Linked DNA regions of Phenylobacterium zucineum HLK1. The protein of the gene in region 1 interacts with the protein of each later gene in a pairwise test. Links are inferred from orthologs where the notes say so. Each region holds a gene or a part of one and is shown in the gene's direction. Other genes may lie near its edges.

What was found.
Region 2: the proteins of hfq (region 1) and rho interact in binary tests that used the Escherichia coli proteins (3 or more experiments, as listed by UniProt). The link is inferred for Phenylobacterium zucineum HLK1 from one-to-one orthologs.

What each region holds. Positions count from the first base shown.
Region 1 is NC_011144.1:1,929,586-1,935,960, reverse strand. What follows is about bases 1,554-4,274. They hold hfq (RNA chaperone Hfq), read left to right. Parts: upstream 1,554-2,651; coding sequence 2,652-2,897; downstream 2,898-4,274. Other genes in these bases: hflX (GTPase HflX), read left to right, coding at 2,945-4,219; PHZ_RS09525 (D-amino-acid transaminase), read left to right, coding at 1,689-2,552; ntrX (nitrogen assimilation response regulator NtrX), read left to right, coding at 1,554-1,686. Also shown: PHZ_RS09535 (sensor histidine kinase NtrY-like), read left to right, coding at 1-281; more of ntrX, read left to right, coding at 295-1,553; PHZ_RS09510 (hypothetical protein), read left to right, coding at 4,291-4,494; PHZ_RS09505 (YybH family protein), read right to left, coding at 4,491-4,868; PHZ_RS09500 (alpha/beta hydrolase), read right to left, coding at 4,868-5,518; PHZ_RS09495 (Rrf2 family transcriptional regulator), read left to right, coding at 5,681-6,115; PHZ_RS09490 (cysteine desulfurase family protein), read left to right, coding at 6,112-6,375. UniProt on the Escherichia coli protein: RNA chaperone that binds small regulatory RNA (sRNAs) and mRNAs to facilitate mRNA translational regulation in response to envelope stress, environmental stress and changes in metabolite concentrations.
Region 2 is NC_011144.1:3,990,730-3,993,612, reverse strand. Bases 77-2,883 are described here. They hold rho (transcription termination factor Rho), read left to right. Parts: upstream 77-671; coding sequence 672-2,096; downstream 2,097-2,883. Other genes in these bases: PHZ_RS19495 (quinone oxidoreductase family protein), read right to left, coding at 2,266-2,883; PHZ_RS19505 (CopD family protein), read left to right, coding at 77-401. Outside these bases: more of PHZ_RS19505, read left to right, coding at 1-76. UniProt on the Escherichia coli protein: Facilitates transcription termination by a mechanism that involves Rho binding to the nascent RNA, activation of Rho's RNA-dependent ATPase activity, and release of the mRNA from the DNA template.

The sequences.
Region 1 (6,375 bases):
CGCGCCTGGCGGCCGACGACGGGCAGGTGGCGTTCGAGGTCGAGGACAACGGCGTCGGCCTGCCGGCCAAGGACCGCGACCGCCTGACCGAACCCTATGTGACGACGCGGGAGAAGGGCACGGGCCTTGGCCTCGCGATCGTGAAGCGAATCCTGGAAGACCACGGCGGCGAGCTGGAGCTCGCCGACGCGCGGAGCGGGCAGGGGGCCCTGGCCACCCTTCGCCTGCCGGCGGCGAGCGCCGCGCGCGTCGAGGCTACGGCCGTCGCCGCGACGACGTGAGAAGGCGGAAGGCATGGCTGCAGACGTTCTGGTGGTCGACGACGAGGTGGACATCCGCGAGCTGGTCGCGGGGATCCTCTCGGACGAGGGTTATGCGGTCCGGACGGCGAACGACTCCGAATCGGCGCTGGCCGCGGTCCGCGCGCGCAAGCCCGCGCTCCTGATCCTCGACATCTGGATGTCGGGCGGCGGGATGGACGGCCTGGAGCTGCTCGATCTCGTCAAGGAGCTCGATCCCGACCTTCCGGTGATCATGATCTCGGGCCACGGCAACATCGAGACGGCGGTCAGCGCCATCAAGCGCGGCGCCTACGAGTTCCTGGAGAAGCCGTTCAAGTCCGACCGGCTGCTGCTGGTCGTGGAACGGGCGCTGGAGGCGGCCAACCTGCGGCGCGAGAACCGCCGGCTGCGCGCCCAGGCCATCACGCCTGAGGGACTGCTCGGCAAGTCGGTCGCCGCCCAGCAGCTCCGCCAGATGATCGCCAAGCTCGCGGGCGCCAACAGCCGCGTCCTGATCTCGGGCCCGCCGGGCGCGGGCAAGGAGACGGTCGCGCGCCTGATCCATGACGCCAGCCATCGGGCCCGCAACGAGTTCGTGCCGATCAGCGCCGCCGGCATGACGCCCGAGCGCATGGACATCGAGCTGTTCGGCCAGGAGGGCGAGGGCGGACGTCCGGCCAAGATCGGGGTGTTCGAACGGGCCCACGCGGGCACGCTCTACCTCGACGAGGTCGCCGACATGCCGCGGGAGACCCAGGGCCGCATCCTGCGGGTGCTGGTGGAGCAGCGGTTCCGGCGCGTGGACGGCGACTCGGACGTCCAGGTGGACGTGCGGGTGATCTCGTCCACTTCCAAGGACCTGCGCGAGGAGATCGCCGCCGGCCGCTTCCGCGAGGACCTGTTCCACCGCCTGAACGTGGTGCCGGTGAACGTGCCGGGCCTGGCCGAGCGGCGCGAGGACATCCCCGAGCTGATCGACGACTTCATCACCCGCATCTGCGACGCCACCGGCCTGCCGCGGCGGCGGCTGTCCGACGACGCGCTCGCCATGCTCCAGGTGCGCGCCTGGCCCGGCAACCTGCGCCAGCTGCGCAACAACGTGGAGCGGATGCTGATCCTGGCGTCGGGCGCGCCGTCCGAGCCGATCACCGCCGAGATGCTGCCGCCCGAGGCTTCCGTCAGCGACCAGGCCGGCTCGTTCGGCGCCGAGCGGATCATCGCCCTGCCGCTGCGCGAGGCCCGCGAGGTGTTCGAGCGCGAGTACCTGAACGCCCAGATGCTCCGCTTCTCGGGCAACATCAGCCGCACCGCCGCCTTCATCGGCATGGAGCGTTCGGCCCTGCACCGGAAGCTGAAGTCGCTGGGGCTCTCCGGTGCCCGCCCCCTCGAGACCGAGGAGGCCTGAGCTTGGGCCGCATCGCCTACGTCAACGGCCGCTTCGTTCCCCACGGGGAGGCGTTCGTCCACATCGAGGACCGCGGCTATCAGTTCGCCGACGCGGTCTACGAGGTCTGGGCGGTGTTCGACGGCCGGCTGGCCGACGCCGAGGGGCACTTCGCGCGCCTGGAGCGCAGCCTGGCCGAACTCGGCATCGTCATGCCCATGAGCCGCGCGGCCCTGACGCTGGTCCTGAAGGAAACCCTGCGGCGCAACCGCATCCGCGAGGGGCTGCTCTACCTGCAGGTCAGCCGCGGCGTCGCGCCCCGGGACCACGCCTTCCCCGCCGAGGGCGTCCGGCCGGCTGTGATCGTCACGGCCAGCCGCGTCGACCGCGCCGCGGCCGAGGCCCGGGCGGCCCGGGGCGTGGGCGTCGTCACCACCCCCGAGAACCGCTGGGGCCGCTGCGACATCAAGACGGTCGGCCTGCTGCCGAACGTGCTGGCCAAGCAGAAGGCGCGCGAGGCCGGGGCCGTGGAGGCCTGGTTCGTCGACGAGCTGGGCCTCGTCACCGAGGGCGCGTCCTCCAACGCCTGGATCGTGGACGGAGACGGCGTGCTGCGGACCCGCGACACCAACGCCAACATCCTGCGCGGGGTGACCCGCCTCAGCCTCATGGAGGTGATCCGCGAAGCCGGCCTGAAGGTCGAGGAGCGCCCGTTCACGCCCGAGGAGGCGCGAAGCGCGCGGGAGGCCTTCATCACCGGCGCGGGCACGATCGTGCTGCCGGTCGTCAGCGTGGACGGCAAGCCCGTGGGCGACGGGTCGCCCGGCCCGGTGGCGAGCCGGCTGCGGCGTCTCTATATCGAGCGGGCGAAGGCGCGGTCCGTCTGATCGTCCGCCCGCGATTGCGCCCGTCGCCAAAGCCTGTTTAGCGTGACCCTTGTGTGTGGGCGGACCTGGCCGCCCGTCATAACCAAAAGGCGAAAAGCCATGAGCGACAAGAAACAGAACCTGCAGGACACCTTCCTGAACAGCGTGCGCAAGTCCAAGACGCCGCTGACGATCTTCCTGGTGAACGGGGTCAAGCTGCAGGGCGTGGTGAGCTGGTTCGACAACTTCTGCGTTCTGCTCCGCAGGGACGGGCAATCCCAGCTCGTCTACAAGCACGCCATCTCCACCATCATGCCGGCTCAGCCCGTGCAGCTCTATGAGCCGTCTGACGACGAGGCCGATTGAGTTCTTCGAAATCCGTTGACCGTGAGGCGCCCGTCCAGGGCGCCGTGGTGATCCACCCGGACCGCGAGGGCCGGACGAGCGCCGTACGGGACCCGCAGGCCCGCCTCGAAGAGGCGGTCGGCCTTGCGCAGGCGCTCGACCTGGAAGTCCGCGAGACCCTGGTCGCGCCCCTGCGGCGGCTGACGCCCGCCACCCTGTTCGGCAAGGGCAAGGTGGAGGAGGTTGCGGCGGTCGTGGACTCCGTCGAGGCCGACGTGGTGGTCGTCGACGACGCGCTCACGCCGGTCCAGCAGCGCAACCTCGAGAAGGCCTGGAAGGCCAAGGTCATCGACCGCACGGGGCTGATCCTGGAGATCTTCGCCCGCCGCGCCCGCACGCGGGAGGGCCGCCTGCAGGTCGAGCTGGCCCGTCTGACCTATGAGCGTTCGCGCCTCGTCCGCACCTGGACCCACCTGGAGCGCCAGCGCGGCGGCTTCGGCGTCATGGGCGGCCCGGGCGAAACCCAGATCGAGACCGACCGGCGGCTCCTGGCCGAGAAGATCGGCAAGCTGAAGCGCGAGCTGGTGGAGGTGCGCCGCACCCGAACCCTGCAGCGCTCGGCCCGCCGTCGCGTGCCGTACCCGACGGTGGCGCTGGTGGGCTACACCAACGCCGGCAAGTCCACGCTGTTCAACCGCCTGACCCAGGCCGAGGTGCTGGCGCAGGACATGCTGTTCGCCACCCTCGATCCGACGCTGCGGATGCTGAAGCTGCCCGACGGGCGCCCGGCGATCCTGTCGGATACCGTGGGCTTCATCTCGGACCTGCCGCACGAGCTGGTCGAGGCGTTCCGCGCCACGCTGGAGGAGGTGCGCGAGGCCGACGTCGTGCTGCACGTGCGCGACATCGCCAGCGAGGAGACCGAGGCGCAGGCGCAGGACGTGCGGACGGTGCTCCAGCGCCTGGGCGTCGACATGGACGAGCGGCGCATCCTGGAGGTCTGGAACAAGGTCGACCTGCTGCCGGCCGACGAACGCCAGGACGCGGCCGGCGACGCCCGCCGGGCCCATCCGCCGGCCATCCTGGTCTCGGCGGTCACGGGCGAGGGCTGCGACGACCTCCTGAGGGCCGTCGGCGCGCTGGTGGACGAAGCGCCGCCGGTGGACGTCTATGCGCCGGCCGGGGAGGGCGCGGCGATCGCCTGGCTCTACCGGCACGGCCGGGTGGTCGAACGGGTGGAGGGCAAGGACGGCAGCGTGCGCCTGGCGGTCAGCCTCTCGCCCCAGGCGCTGGGCCAGTTCGAACAGCTGTTCCCGCACGCCGAGGTGCGCGGGGCGGGCTGACGCCCGCCTGCACCGAATCTCCACAGTCCGCGCCGGTCGGCCTGCACCGGCGCCGCTCAAAGCTGCGGGCCATGGACGAGCTCTTCTCCCCCGCGCCCGGCGGATGCCGTTTCTCCCTCAGCGCCGCCGGCGAGGCTTGGTCCTGGCGGCTGACCACGCCGGATGGCGACAGCCTGGGCGGACTCGCCCCCGACCCCAAGACCGCCCGGCGGTCAGCCGCCTTCGCCGCCTATGCGGTGGCCGCGCTGGAGCGGACGCGCCGCCGGCGCTTCTAGGTCAGGGTGACGTAGAGTTCGCTCTCGATCACCCATTGGCCGGTGACCTTGCGCCAGACGGCCAGATAGGTCCCGGACATCTCGGGCTGGCCCTTCCAGTCGGCGCGCCAGCGGCCCTGTTCGGCGGCGCGCTGTCCCGCGGCGTCCAGCTCCACGGACGCCGTCTCGCGCACATAGGTGACGAAGGCGGGATCGGCGAACTGGCCGGAGAAGGCGTCCACGACCGCGTCGGCGCCCACGATCAGCCCGCCGTCGCCGACGATCAGCTTCACGTCGGGCGCGAAGAACGGACGAAGCCGCGCCGCCTCGTGGGCGGCGATCAGCTTGTTGGTCAGCCGCCGCCGGGCGCGGATCGCGTCCTCCGGCGCCGTCATCAGGCGGGCTGGGCCGCCAGGCGCTTGTCGAGATAGGCGCCCACGCGCTGCTCGACGTCGGGCAGGTTCTCCATCCAGAAGTGGCTGGCGCCCTCGACCACCTCGTAGTCGATCACGATGCCCTTCTGGGTCCGGAGCTTGGAGACCACGCGCTCGACCTCGACCGGCGGCACCACGCTGTCTGCGCCGCCATGCAGGATCAAGCCCGAGGCGGGGCAGGGGGCCAGGAACGAGAAATCGTAGGCGTTGGTCGGCGGCGAGACCGAGATGAAGCCGTCGGTCTCGGGCCGGCGCATCAGGAGCTGCATGCCGATCCAGGCGCCGAAGGAATAGCCCGCCACCCAGCACTGGGACGCGGCCGGATTGGTCGCCTGCAGCCAGTCGAGCGCGGTCGCCGCGTCAGCCAGCTCGCCGATGCCGCCGTCGAACTCGCCCTGGCTGCGCCCCACTCCCCGGAAGTTGAACCGCAGCACCGAGAAGCCGCGCTTCATGAAGATGTGGAAGAGCTGCACCGCCACGGGGTTGTTCATCTGGCCGCCCGCCTTCGGGTGGGGGTGCAGGATGAGGGCGACAGGCGCGCTCTCGCTCTTGCCTTGCGTGTAACGGCCTTCGATCCGCCCGGCTGCGCCGGTCAGAACCACCTCTGGCATCTAGACCCCTCTTATCGGCCTGGAATACTTGACTGCTGCGCTAGGTCTTCCTAAGTCCGGGCCATCCGATGCGGCCGGTTCCCCAAGAGCCCTGCGCGAGGCGCCGGCTTGTAGCACAGGCCGCTTCGGATGCGCGGGAAAACTGCATCGGGCGAAGGAGCCATGCGACTCTCCACCAAAGGCCGCTACGCCGTGATGGCCATGGCAGACCTCGCGCGGCGCGAGGGCGAGGCCGCCCGCGCCGTGGCGCTCGCTGACATCGCCGCGCGGCAGGAGATTTCCCTCTCTTACCTCGAACAGCTCTTCGCGCGGCTGCGCCGCAAGGGCTTGGTGAAGAGCGCCCGCGGCCCCGGCGGCGGCTATCGCCTGGCCCGCACCGCCGAGCAGACCAGCATCGCCGAGATCGTCCATGCGGTGGACGAGCCGCTGCGCGCCACCCGCTGCGCCAACGCCGGCAAGGGCTGCATGACCCGCGGCGAGCGCTGCCTCACCCACGACCTCTGGGCCGATCTCGGCCAGCAGATCGAGCATTACCTGGCCTCGGTCACCCTCGCCGACGTGATCGGCGGTCGCCTCGGAGCCCGCGCCGCCGCATGAGTTCGTCCATCTACCTCGACTACAACGCCACCGCCCCGGTGCGCCCGCAGGCGGCGGCCGCTGTGGCCCGCGCCCTGGAGGTCGGAGGCAATCCGTCGTCGGTCCACGCCGCCGGCCGGGCGGCGCGCGCCATCATGGAATCGGCCCGCGAGAGCATCGCCAGGCTGATCGGCGCGCCAGCGCCCGACGTGGTCTTCACCAGCGGCGGCGCCGAAGCCAACAACCTGTGCCTCGACAGCGCCGTGGCCGCGGGCTCGCGG
Region 2 (2,883 bases), 2.1 Mb from region 1 along the record:
CCGGCATGCTCTACCTGCCGCGGCTCTACGCCTACCACACCGAGACGGCGCCGCCCGGGACCGAGTTCGACGCCCACTTCCAGGTGTGGGAGCGCAAGCTCCTGCGGATCATCATCAATCCGGCCATGACGATCACCTGGGTGCTCGGCGTGACGCTCATCCTCTGGCACGTCTACGCCACGGGGGCCGGCTGGGGCTTCCTCCTCCAGCCCTGGATGCTGGTGAAGCTGGCGGTGGTCACATTCCTCTCGGGCTGGCACGGCTTCCTGGCCGGAGCCCGCAAGAAGCTGGCGGCGGGTCAGCGCCCGAAGTCCGCGAAGTTCTGGCGGGCGACCAACGAGCTGCCGTTCGTCGCCGCCATCGTGGCCGTCCTGGCCGTGACCCTGCAGTTCGGCGGCTGAACCCGCCCTGGACAGCCGCCCGGCCGCACCCCACATGAGGGCCTACGCCGCCTGATCTTCTTGACCGGCCCGCCGGCATGTGGTTCCGCTGGGCCCACGCGACGCGGCGATCCGCGGCGCGCCCCGCCCTTCCGCCGGCCTTGCGCGGCTCCTCGCGCAGCGGCCCGGCTCCCGAAACGTTCACATCGGCGACCCGACGGACGCCGTCATCCCTTCCAGCCCGCGCCCGGACTCCGTCCCGGCGCGAGCGATTTCCCAAGTAGATTCAAGATGCAAGACGACACCCAGGACTTCCCCGAGGCCGAAACGGCCGACCCCGCCGCTCAAGACGCCGAGCCCCAGGTCGCCGAGACCCCGGCCGAAGAGACCGACGCCCACGCCGACGCGGACGAGCCGTCCGAGGCCGCCAAGGCGATCGCCGCCATGGGCCTGACGCGCATGAGCCTGCAGGAGCTGAAGGACAAGTCGCCCTCCGACCTGCTGGCCTTCGCCGAGCAGCTCGAGGTCGAGTCCGCGAACTCCATGCGCAAGCAGGACATGATGTTCGCGATCCTCAAGACGCTGGCCGAGGAAGGCGTCGAGATCGAGGGCTCGGGCACGCTCGAGGTGGTCCAGGACGGCTTCGGCTTCCTGCGCAGCCCCGAGGCCAACTATCTCCCCGGCCCCGACGACATCTACGTCAGCCCCTCGCAGATCCGGAAGTTCGGCCTGCGCACCGGTGACACCGTGGTCGGCGCGGTCCGCGCCCCGCGCGAGGGCGAGCGCTACTTCGCCCTGGTGAAGGTCGACCAGATCAACTTCGAGCCGCCCGAGAACGTGCGGCACAAGGTGCTGTTCGACAACCTGACGCCGCTCTATCCCGACGAGCGCCTGCGGATGGAGATCGACGATCCGACCCTGAAGGACCGCTCGGGCCGGGTGATCGACATCGTCGCTCCGCTCGGCAAGGGCCAGCGCTGCCTGATCGTGGCGCCCCCGCGGGTCGGCAAGACGGTGATGCTGCAGAACATCGCCAAGTCGATCGAGAAGAACCACCCCGAGTGCTACCTGATCGTCCTGCTGATCGACGAGCGCCCGGAAGAAGTCACCGACATGCAGCGGACCGTGAAGGGCGAGGTCATCTCCTCGACCTTCGACGAGCCGGCGACCCGTCACGTCCAGGTGGCCGAGATGGTCATCGAGAAGGCCAAGCGCCTGGTCGAGCACAAGCGCGACGTCGTCATCCTGCTGGACTCGGTCACCCGCCTCGGCCGCGCCTACAACACCGTCGTCCCGTCCTCGGGCAAGGTGCTGACCGGCGGCGTGGACGCCAACGCCCTGCAGCGGCCCAAGCGCTTCTTCGGCGCCGCCCGGAACATCGAGGAGGGCGGCTCGCTGACGATCATCGCCACGGCCCTGATCGACACCGGCAGCCGGATGGACGAAGTCATCTTCGAAGAGTTCAAGGGCACCGGTAACTCGGAAATCGTCCTGGACCGGAAGGTGGCCGACAAGCGGATCTTCCCGGCTATCGACGTGCTGAAGTCCGGCACCCGGAAGGAGGAGCTCATCACCCCGAAGGAGCACCTCCAGAAGACCTACATCCTGCGCCGCATCCTCAACCCGATGGGCGCCCAGGACGCCATCGAGTTCCTGCTCGACAAGCTGCGCGGCTCGAAGAACAACGATGACTTCTTCCAGTCGATGAACACGTAACGCGTTCTTCGAAATATCGAGCGATTTCAGGGGCTTCGGGAGACCGGAGCCCCTTCGTTATGGAAAATCGGCTCTGTCGCGAATTTAGCCGCGAAAACCGTACGGGCGTGCCTGTCCCTGCGCGACAGAGAGCGGCCTGTCCCTCCCCACGAGGGGGAGGGAAGGGTCCTCATGGAATCAGCAGGCTCGCGCCGACCGTGGCCCGGCTCTCCAGCGCCTCGTGCGCCCGGCGCGCTTCGGCGAGGGCGAAGGTCTGGCCGATGTCGATCTTCACCTTGCCCGAGCCGATCATCTCGAACAGCGCCGCGGCGCTCTCCTCCAGCTCCTGCGGCGTCGCCGTATAGTCGAACAGGGTCGGCCGGGTGAAGACGAGCGAGCCGCCGCGCATCAGCCGGATCGGGTCGACCGGCGGCGCCGGGCCCGAGGCGTTGCCGAAGCTGACGAACCAGCCGCGGCGGGCCAGGCTGGCCAGGGTGCCCTCGAAGGTGTCCTTGCCGACCGAGTCGTAGGCGACGGGCACGCCCTGGCCCCCGGTGATCCGGCGGACCTCGGCGGCCACGTCCTGCTCGCGGTAGAGGATGACGTGGTCGGCGCCCAGCGCGCGGGCCTTCGCCGCCTTGGCCTGCGAGCCTACGGTGGCGATCACCTCGGCGCCGATGGCCTTCAGCCACTGGACCATGATCTGGCCCACCCCGCCGGCGGCGGCGTGCACCAGCACGGTCTGACCCGGGCGGACCGGGTAGCACCGCCGCACGAACGCCTCGACCGTCATTCCCTTGAGGAGGGC